Regions from separate parts of the Eubacterium sp. F2 genome, predicted to be linked through region 1. Evidence: riboswitches for the same ligand, from Rfam matches in the RefSeq annotation. Region 1 holds a riboswitch; each other region holds the start of a gene.
What was found. A riboswitch is a leader RNA that binds a small molecule or an ion and turns the genes downstream of it on or off. The one in region 1 is predicted to bind cyclic di-GMP.

Region 2: linked by a shared signal. The riboswitch ahead of ACI77B_RS01610 (transglutaminase domain-containing protein) and the one ahead of ACI77B_RS02800 (hypothetical protein) in region 1 are both predicted to bind cyclic di-GMP.
Region 3: linked by a shared signal. The riboswitch ahead of ACI77B_RS00625 (InlB B-repeat-containing protein) and the one ahead of ACI77B_RS02800 (hypothetical protein) in region 1 are both predicted to bind cyclic di-GMP.

Annotation. Positions count from the first base shown of each region.
Region 1 is NZ_CP176393.1:693,358-696,643, reverse strand. Features, by position in the region: gene ACI77B_RS02805 (PD-(D/E)XK nuclease family protein) at 1-119, shown strand, start outside; cyclic di-GMP riboswitch class I at 1,756-1,839, shown strand; gene ACI77B_RS02800 (hypothetical protein) at 1,911-2,219, shown strand; gene ACI77B_RS02795 (Cna B-type domain-containing protein) at 2,368-3,286, shown strand, end outside.
Region 2 is NZ_CP176393.1:406,305-409,590, forward strand. Features, by position in the region: gene ACI77B_RS01605 (COG2426 family protein) at 1-206, opposite strand, end outside; gene ACI77B_RS01610 (transglutaminase domain-containing protein) at 721-1,593, opposite strand; cyclic di-GMP riboswitch class I at 1,741-1,833, opposite strand; cyclic di-GMP riboswitch class I at 1,922-2,007, opposite strand; gene ACI77B_RS01615 (NAD(P)-dependent malic enzyme) at 2,193-3,286, opposite strand, start outside.
Region 3 is NZ_CP176393.1:154,716-158,001, reverse strand. Features, by position in the region: gene ACI77B_RS00630 (InlB B-repeat-containing protein) at 23-1,261, shown strand; cyclic di-GMP riboswitch class I at 1,668-1,761, shown strand; gene ACI77B_RS00625 (InlB B-repeat-containing protein) at 2,031-3,286, shown strand, end outside.

The sequences.
Region 1 (3,286 bases):
TCATCGACATCCATCCGATGAAAAACGGGGACGACACAGCCTGCAAGTACTGTGAATTCAAGAGTATCTGCAGATTTGATCCGGCCTTCCGGGGGAATCAGTATAATGTTATAAAATAGGGAAGACCGCATTTTCAGACTGATGACCGCATTCCAGAGCTGTTCTTCAGGCTGGCCGCAGATGCGGAGTCCATCCGGGAAACGGCGGAGTCTGTCGCAAACAGAAACGTTCACTGTGCAACAGTACTCTCGCCGTTTCTTCCATTTGACTCCGACTGCGCCATCAGCCTTTCGAAATGCTCTGTCAGTGGCCATTAGTGGAAATGCGGTCTTTCCCTGGTTTTGTAATGTATATGCGGCCGTCTGGCTGTGGCATCGTCCCTGCGAGATGCTCTCTCAACGGCCATCTGTAAAGATGCGGCCTGCCCTGATTTTGTAATGTATATGCGGCTGTCCGACTGTGCCAACGGCCTTCCAAAAGGATTCATCGGCGGGCATTATTGGGAATGCAGGTCTTCTCTGATTTTGTAGTGTGTGCGTGTCTGTGCGGCCGTCTGGCTGTGGCATCAGCCCTCCGAGATGCTCCGTAATCGGCCATCAATCAGAATGCAGTTTTCTCGTATTAAACGATTTATTCTGGTTCTTAAGTATTTAGGGTTTCTGACTGCGCCTGCGGTCTTTCGAGATGTTTCATCACCCGGCTGTTTGATCAGAGGCGATTATTGTTATGTCAGATGAAAAAATTAGAAAATAGAACCATCTGTAAAACATTGTCGGTGGCCATTGCTGGGAATGCAGTGTTTTTAGTTTCTGGCAGTTGAAGTTGTTCGGGAAAACCGCTATAATCTGCTGTTTCCCGATCTTTTTTTCAGGGCCTCGGAGAAATCAGGTTTTACAGGCTTTTTCCGAGGATGTTGCGGGTCGTATGTTGTTGCTGCAGGCAATAAATGTGTGTATATAATTATCCATGAATTATTATACGCGTATACTGTATAATAATCAGGATCAATTTACATGCGGATTCGGGAAAAGTCAGATGTTCAAGAATCTTCAGGGCCCCTGTGTCTCCAGGTTCGGGAGATCGCCATTTAAGAGCCATTTTCCGAAAGTGCCGGCCTGGAAAGTTCGGGAAATGGACCGATAAGAAGGGATTCCCGAATTGCGCGCAATCGATCTCGGGAATCCCGGATTTTGACGGTATTTTCCGACAGCTGAAGGGCGCTTTGTATGGAAATGCGCACATTGTGTGGTGAATATTTTATGAATGCCCTGCATTTCTGTATTCTGTATACTTTGCTTTATTCCACACCGCACTCAAACCTGTCTCACCATTCCCTTCGCCTTATTCATCATCTCCGCTTCACAGATCGCTTATCATCGTATCAACTCCATTTCAGCTGCGCCAGGCCTCACGAGCTTCAACATAAGGTAACAACCAACAAAATACTGTGAAATCGATGCGTGTTCCGGAAGCCAACATCCTGAATGTATGCGAAATTTAATTGTCTGACAAGAATAACTGGATACACATCTGCGCCTTGTCTGGAGAAGTGTTCAGGAATGCGGCCATCGATTTCAGGACTGGAGGCGGAAATCCATGACAATGAAGGCTTGGGCACCTTCGGCGAAGAACGAAACAGCCCTGGGTAAGCTATTGTAAAGTTACTGAAAATTCTTGACCCTGATTTTAAAAATGATATGATGTTTATATAAGAGTGCAATGGTTCTGCGACAATGGAATAGAAAGAATGTATGGATAAGTAAATAGCAAACCGGCAGTGATGCCGGGACGCAAAACTACAGGGTCTCACGAAAGGCCGTGAGACAGCCAGCTGCCGGGTATATCCTTGGCGGCTTTTTCTTTTGTCCGCAGGATTGTGCAATATGCAATGTTGAGGAAAGGAGAGTAAAATGAGAGGCAGGCATGAGAAGCGATCGGCATGGCGCACACTGATGGTTCTGACGCTGGCCGTTCTGATGGCCGTTACGTTTATGCCGGCAGGCACGCTGGCAGCCGTGGCGGAGAGCGGGACACAGCAGGAGGCGTCACAGTCCGTGGACAAAACTTCCCCGGCAAGTGGTGAATCTGGCAGCGCGGCCGCGGAGCAGAAGGCGGAAGAGAAGGCTGTAAATCAGGGCGCGCAGGAGGCCGTGAAGACGGCGGACAGCCAGCAGTCACAGCTGAATTCTGAAAATAGGGGGGGGTACGCAAAGTTCTGATGACAGCAAGGCCGCGGCTGAGGATGATAATCAGCCGGACCCTGCATATCAGGCTCCTGAGCTTAGGGAATACATTACGAAAGAGGGAACCAGTATTTCTGCTCTGGACAAGGAGAATAAAGAGGTAACGAATGATGCCGGTGTAGCATTGTTTAAGAAGAGTGAGGCTTCACAGACGACTCTTTCTGCTAAAGCCGTTGTGGCATTTAAAATCCCGACAAAGGATCTGATCGATGATCATGAAGTCTGGCACGGGACAGTATTTTATACAGGAAGTCCGCTTTGCAAGTATTTTAGCTTTCATAATTCCGATGATGGAATAATTTATAATGATGCGCATAAGAAAATCGGCACATATGACATCAGAGGTAATGGATATATCATAACGCTGCATTTTGATAAGGATGACTCTGCCTATGGAACGGAGATCGACGGTAATATCACGCTCTGGGGAAATCTGGAGACGGATAAATTCAAAGGGTCTCAGGAGAGATGGGTCAAGTTTAATGACAATGTGACCATTCCATTTGAATTTGAAGATACGCGGCCGCTGACGATTTCGAAAAAATGTACAAGTAAAAAGATGGAACCGGTAAACTCGGGAATCCCGGTTGCATACTGGTTCAAATGTCATTATGAGGTCAAAATTACTGTTCCGAATGGCATGGATCAAGATCAGACCATCGTACTGAATGATCGTGTCACGCACTGGCTGACCGAACAGGACCATGACAGCAATCACTATGAATCTCCAAGATTGGAGTTGTTTGATGCAGAGGGGCATTCAAAGGGAATGCAGTCATTTTCTACACCTGCCTTTGGTGGTGAGGGCGCCAGAGATGGGATAAAGATGATACCGGCCAAACCATCTGAGTCATTGGAGAAAGGCGCATATTATATCTTTTCTTATGACGCTGTTGAGTGGGTTCCCGCCAGTGACTATGACAAATTGACCTATAACCAGAGATATTATGAGGAAAATCAGGCGGAGGCATATCCTCAGGGCGAGGAAAATAAAAAAGTCACGACAACCTGTCAGGTAGATTACTCCCTGCCGAAGGATAATT
Region 2 (3,286 bases), 290 kb from region 1:
TCAAGCCATGTGCTTCTTCCCCGTAAGAACAAAATCAGCTTTCGCAGAAACAGAATAATAAATGGAACCGGCAGCAGATTCCCCGCCGCCGCGATAACATACGCGGCCAGTGGCGCTGCGCCCTTCGCAATGGCAAACGGAAGAGCACCGCGGAGTTCCACCACCGGCACCATTGCCATTAAAAATTCAATCAGAAGTACCTTCATGCAATTTCCTCTCCGCTGCATTTGCCTGCACCATTGGCAGAACTTCCAGTAAAATTTTACAATATTATAGCATACAATTCGAATAGCGGTATGTATTTTCAACTGTCCACAAACTCTGAAAAGCATGATTTCTACACGTCTCCGACGTCTTTTCCGCAGTCTTTCTCATGCCGTTTCATGTCAAGTTCCTGTGTCTGCCCCACACTTTGCTGCAGGACATGCTGTTTCACACAGGAAAACGGCTCCACGAAAGTTTCTGCTTTCGCTGAGCCGTCTGATTCTCTATCTATATTTTATATCGCATAAATTAATCTGGCCCTCAGGCCCTGGTTTTCACTGCGGGCCGGGTGATCGTCTCCCGGCTCGCGGAATCTCTATCTTCTATATCGCAAAATGTATTTTCAATATCGCAAATTTATCTTTATATCGCAAAATCTATATTTTATATCGCAATTCTAGTTTTAACATCGCAGATTGATGATTTCTGAACTCCGTCATTCTTCCGGATGAAGATCTACTTGATTTTCATGCTTGAAGCGGAGGTCGGGCAGAGCGCCTTGAATCTCTTGGAACGGTATGCTGCTGCACGCTTATGTCCTCTGAACTGCTTATCAGACTTCAGGAAATAGCGGTAGCTGCTTTCTCCTGCATCCCAGGTTGCATCAGCGTTATACCACTTGTTTCCGATCTTGATCAGGTTCCATGCGTGAAGTCCGCCGTTTGCCTGTCCTACGATTACTCTGCAGGGAACACCTGCTTTACGGCACATGTCGTAAACCAGAGCCGCATATCCGTTGCAGACGGCTTTTTTATTTACCAGTGCTGCATAGGCTGTATACGCTGTATCCTTCAGATTTGAGCTGTAATCGTATTTCACATTTTTCGTGACGTACTTATAAATTCTTTTTACTTTCTGCTTGTCGCTGCCGCTTGTTCCGATGGATGCCATTACGCTGTTCAACTTCTCTTTATAGGTCCGCTCCTGACTCTTGCTCAGTCTGTAGCTGACCTTGTCCTGTACGTGAATGACATACTGTCCATCAACTTTTTCACAGCTGTAGGAGAATTCATCGCCGTTATACAGATTCCATGCCGCATAATCTCCTGCCGTATTCAGTCCGTCATCCAGACTGGTCAGGCCGGAAATGCTGGTAGAAGAAAATGTATCAAATGCGGAACCCATGCTGTCTACTTTCAGCGTGTAGTTGATTTCCGGATTCATTTCCATGACATTCTGGTAAATGTACTTCTGTGCATCGCTGTAGCTGGTGAATGTGTTATCATCCGCATACGATGCAGCGGTTCCCATTGCCATGAATACAATAACGGTTAATACGAGAATGATTGTTTTCGCGAATACGTTCCTTTCTTTCCTTTCGCTTTTCATACCGCATACTCCCTTCCATGATGCAAGGAAGCAAAGCCCAGATCAGTGCCTGTTGCCGCGAGTGTTAACATTTCGAGCTTTCCGAATTCTCCACCATACGATAATCGTGGCAGAAATTCGGGCACGAAAAAGACCCAGACGACTCAAGAATGCAACTGGCTGTCATCTCCGTATCTTCATACAGAGGAAGACCCTTTAGCTTTGCGTCACAGCCTTTCGGCTGTTTTGCCCTTGAAGACTTTAATTGACCGGATCTGAAAACTAAAACAGCGATTACAGGTACTCTAAAACACCCGTAATCGCTTTACATTCGTCGTTTACGTCGAACTAATGCAGCTGGCTGCCACTCTCCTTCCGGAGAAAGGCCCTCTAGTTTTGCGAACATACCTTTCGGTATGGGTGCCTTTTAATTTTCAACCCTTTCGATTAGTACTGTAGCAAATGGCGGAGATGATATCAAGCGTTTTCTTTATAAATCTTCACTTTTTACACAAAAAACGTCCTGATTTGATGTTCAGCCCTTGTACAGCGTAGTCTGCCACAGTTCTATAAACTGTGTAAAATCATAGAAAAGCTCTTTGACTTTTCCATCCTCTGCCTTAGATGCGCGCGACACCGCTCTTGCGTGCGGCCTCTGCGACAGCCTTTGCGACGGCCGGTCCTACTGCCGGATCGAATGCCTTCGGGATAATGTACTCTGCAGAAAGTTCTTCCGGCTTGATCAGGTCAGCCAGTGCCTGCGCTGCGGCCATCTTCATTTCTTCATTGATCTCAGATGCACGGACATCGAATGCACCTCTGAAGATTCCCGGGAATGCCAGAACGTTATTAATCTGGTTCGGGAAATCGGAACGTCCGGTGGAAATTACTGCAGCACCACCTTCAGCAGCCTCATCCGGGAAGATTTCCGGTGTCGGATTGGCACAAGCGAAGATGATCGCATCCTTGTTCATGCTCTTGACCATTTCTTTTGTCACCAGTCCAGGAGCGGAAACGCCGATAAATACGTCTGCGCCCTTCAGAACGTCAGCAAGGCTTCCCTTCTGCATTTCCTGATTGGTAACCTCTGCCATTTCCTTCTTAATCCAATTCATTCCATCCTCGCGGCCCTTGTAAATTGCGCCGTGGCGGTCGGTCATGACGATATCCTTAAATCCTGCGGAAAGCAGCAGCTTTGTGATGGAAATTGCGGCAGCACCTGCTCCTGAAGTGACGACCTTGACATCCTCTTTCTTCTTTCCGACAACTCTCAGAGCATTGGTCAGTCCCGCAAGGGTGATGACGGCTGTTCCGTGCTGGTCGTCGTGGAAAATCGGAATGTCGCAGCGTTCTTTCAGCTTGCGCTCAATCTCAAAGCAGCGCGGTGCAGAAATGTCCTCCAGGTTGATTCCGCCGAAAGACTTGGAAATCAGCGCTGCCGTGTTGACAAAGGTATCTACATCCTTGGAATCCACGCAGAGCGGGAATGCGTCAACGTCCGCAAAAGACTTGAAAAGGACGCACTTTCCCTCCATAACCGGCATTGCCGCCTGCGGACCGATGTCTCCCAGTCCCAGAACTGCAGAACCATCTGTAATGACCGCACACATATTCCACTTTCTTGTCAGATCATAGGCGCGGTTTTCATCCTTCTGGATCTCCAGACAAGGCTGCGCAACGCCCGGTGTGTATGCCAGTGAAAGATCATCCTTAT
Region 3 (3,286 bases), 540 kb from region 1:
ACATTTTAAGTTTGAATATTGGATGATTGGCGAGAGGCCGTTTAAAATCGGTGAAGTATATTTTACGAAAATAAAGGATTTACAGGAAGATACGACAGATACGGCATATGCTTGGTGGCAGCCGGCACTCTGGTTTGAATACTATGATGGCGATAAACTGCTTAAAACTACAGATGACTATTATAAGGATACGGCAATTCCTTCCTACGAACCAGAGAAGAAGGATGGTATGAAGTTTATCGGATGGGCAGATAAAGATGGAAATCTGTATGCAGAAGACCAGATTTTTAAAGTTCCAGAAATCACAAAAGATAACGGCAATGTGGGTCCGGTGAAACTGTATGCCAAGTGGAAAGAAAACTCCGCTCCGTACGTTCCGGTTACTCCATCCACTCCAACCGAAGAGCACACCGTCACGTTCCACCCGAATAACGGCGAATCAAACTTCACACAGACCGTTCCGGACGGCGGCAAGGCTGTTCAGCCGGAAGATCCGGCGCAGGAAGGGTATACCTTTGACGGATGGTTTACAGACAGCAGTCTCACACAGGCTTACGATTTCAACACTCCGGTGAAGGGGAATCTCGATCTCTACGCCAAGTGGACCAAGACCGTAAAACCGGTTAATCCGGTCAAGCCGGTTAAACCTTCCAGGAAGGTCACAGGAATCCTGCTTCCTAAGGTCATTGCCAACGGCAGCAGTGAGCAGACATTTACATGGACACCGCTGACCAATGTCGATGGATACTTTGTCTATGAAGCGTACTGCAATACCTATAAGAATGTTCACCCATTCAAGAAGGTGGCAGATGTCTCCGCCTCTTCTCCGAGAGTGTACAAGCGTTCCGGACTGAAAAAGGGCGCTGCATATAAGTACTACGTTGCAGCATACCAGATCAAGGATGGAAAGAAGCAGATCGTAAAGAAGAGCGTTACGGTTCATTCTGCGGCCGGAAACCTGCTGAAGACGAAGAAGGCAGCATACACCAACGTGAAGAACGTCAGTGTGAAGAAAAATGCGGTAACCCTGAAGATCGGAAAGACCTATAAGATTCAGCCTTCTGTTAAGGGTGTTTACTCCGGATATGCCATTCTGCAGAAGAGCCATGCCCCGATGTACCGCTATCTCTACATTAAGGATGGAAAGAACATCAGTGTAGATCAGAACGGAAATGTCAAGGCATTGAAAGCAGGAAAGTGCAACGTATATGTACTTGGTACCAACGGTGTCAGAACGAAGGTTGCTGTAACCGTTAAATAGCCGATGAAGTTTCTCGGAAAAGAGAAGATCGGCAGAAAAAGAAGTTAACACATTGCAGTGCAGAAGCCGGCAGCGGTTCATCATCCAGGTGAGCCCTGCCGGCTTTCTCCTTGAAGAGGAAATTTTTGTTCGGGCAGAAGAGGGATGGGAAGAGACTGCGGATGATTGGAGCGTGAATTACAGCTGAATGCATAAGCGCTCTCGATGTTAGAAAATACGGACTATTGTTTGCAATATAAGATCGTAGAAAAGGAGTATGGTAAGTCAATATCGAAAGAAATCGGGTGAATATAGGAAATGACATTGTGATGGAATTGTGTTGGTGATAAGGTAAGAAGAAATCAGAGATCCTATCTGAGTGCACTGCGATAGTTTATGATTCAATCTCAAACATTTCTCAATACGGATATGAAAAGAGCAAACTGGTCGTGAGGTCAGGACGCAAAGCTACAGGGTCTTGCAGGACAAATTGCAAACCGGCAAGACAGCCAGCTGCCATTCCTGTAACTGCAAAGCAAGAATGGAGGTATTTACGATGAGAAGAGAGAGCGGACGTATGCATAGCGTCATGGGAAATAGTCGAATTTCCCGAATCACCAGACAATCATTGCTTATTCTGCTTGCTGTGGTGATGACGATTATTTTTATTCCGATAAACAATGCGTGGGCAGATAGTTCAGCGCCAGATATTCCGACGATTGTATCGGATAATAGCAGTAAAATTGGAAGTAATAACACCCAAAGAAACAATCTGAACGAAACAGGAATAATGACGCAGCTGAATCAGGATTTAACAACCATAAAAAATAACGGCTCCTTTTCTAACAACAGTGGATCTGTTGTAATCAATGACGATGCGGCAAATCAGTCTGTTGTTCTTACAGTCAAGACGAGTACAGAAACCAAGACATTGACACTGGGGTGCAGCGGCGATACCGTAACCAGTGTTAACGGACAGAACCTGGAAGGCTGGTTAAAGAATGTCAACAGTCTTACATCTCTGGGGAATGCTGTTGTTACTCTCGGTACTCCGACAAATAATCAAGATATTATCACATATAATGATGCGGTGGAGAAGTATATGGAGGCAGCGGATGATGAGCAGATTTCTCAATCCCCGTCCGGTTTATCCTATAACGAAATGTACAGTATGTTCACCGATAATGTTAGTGATGTAATTCAGAAATATAATAGCATTGCGAACGTTGAAAATAAAGAGAGTTTAAAGAGACTGCCGGTCCCAGCTTTCATGACATTGCAGTCACTGGAGTCGATTCCATATACGTACCATGTTGAATATAAACCAAATGCGGGAAATGATACTGTTACTAATTTCCCGAGATCCTGGACGGTGACTACTTCAGTAAAAACATACGGAAACTGGGTAGCAGCTGCTATTCCGAAACGAGATGGGTACACATTCCTGGGGTGGAGCACTAAGCCGGACGGGAAGGTAGAATATCAACATTCCGGAACAGGTACTAAAATATCTCTGACACGCGAAAATCCGTCGTTGACGTTATACGCAGTATGGGCGAAGCAGGGTCAGCTGTCTGTAACCTATAAAGATGGTATGGACGGAAAAGTTTTCCAGGATATCAAGTATGAAGGCCTGGCAAAAGATTCCTACACCCCGGCATTTTCTTGGATCCCGGTGAGAGATGGATACACGTTTATCGGATGGAGCCCGTCAATATCTACTAAAGTTACGGAGAATGCGGTTTATACTGCACAGTGGAAGAAGACAGAGTCGGGAGGTTCAGGATCATCTGCTGTAATAACTGTTCCGAAAGGAAGCCATTTGGTTACATTCCATCTTCAGAATGGCCAGTCTGATTTGAATCAGGCAGTTGTGGACGGCGGCTGGCCAGTTGAACCGAGTGCAAGCCGTTTGACCAGGACGGGATATTCTCTGGAAGGCTGGTCTCTGGATGCAGCGGGGACACAGATGTATGATTTCATGACACCGGTGACGAGTGATATGGATCTGTATGCGCAGTGGAAAGTGGTTAACAAACCAGTAAA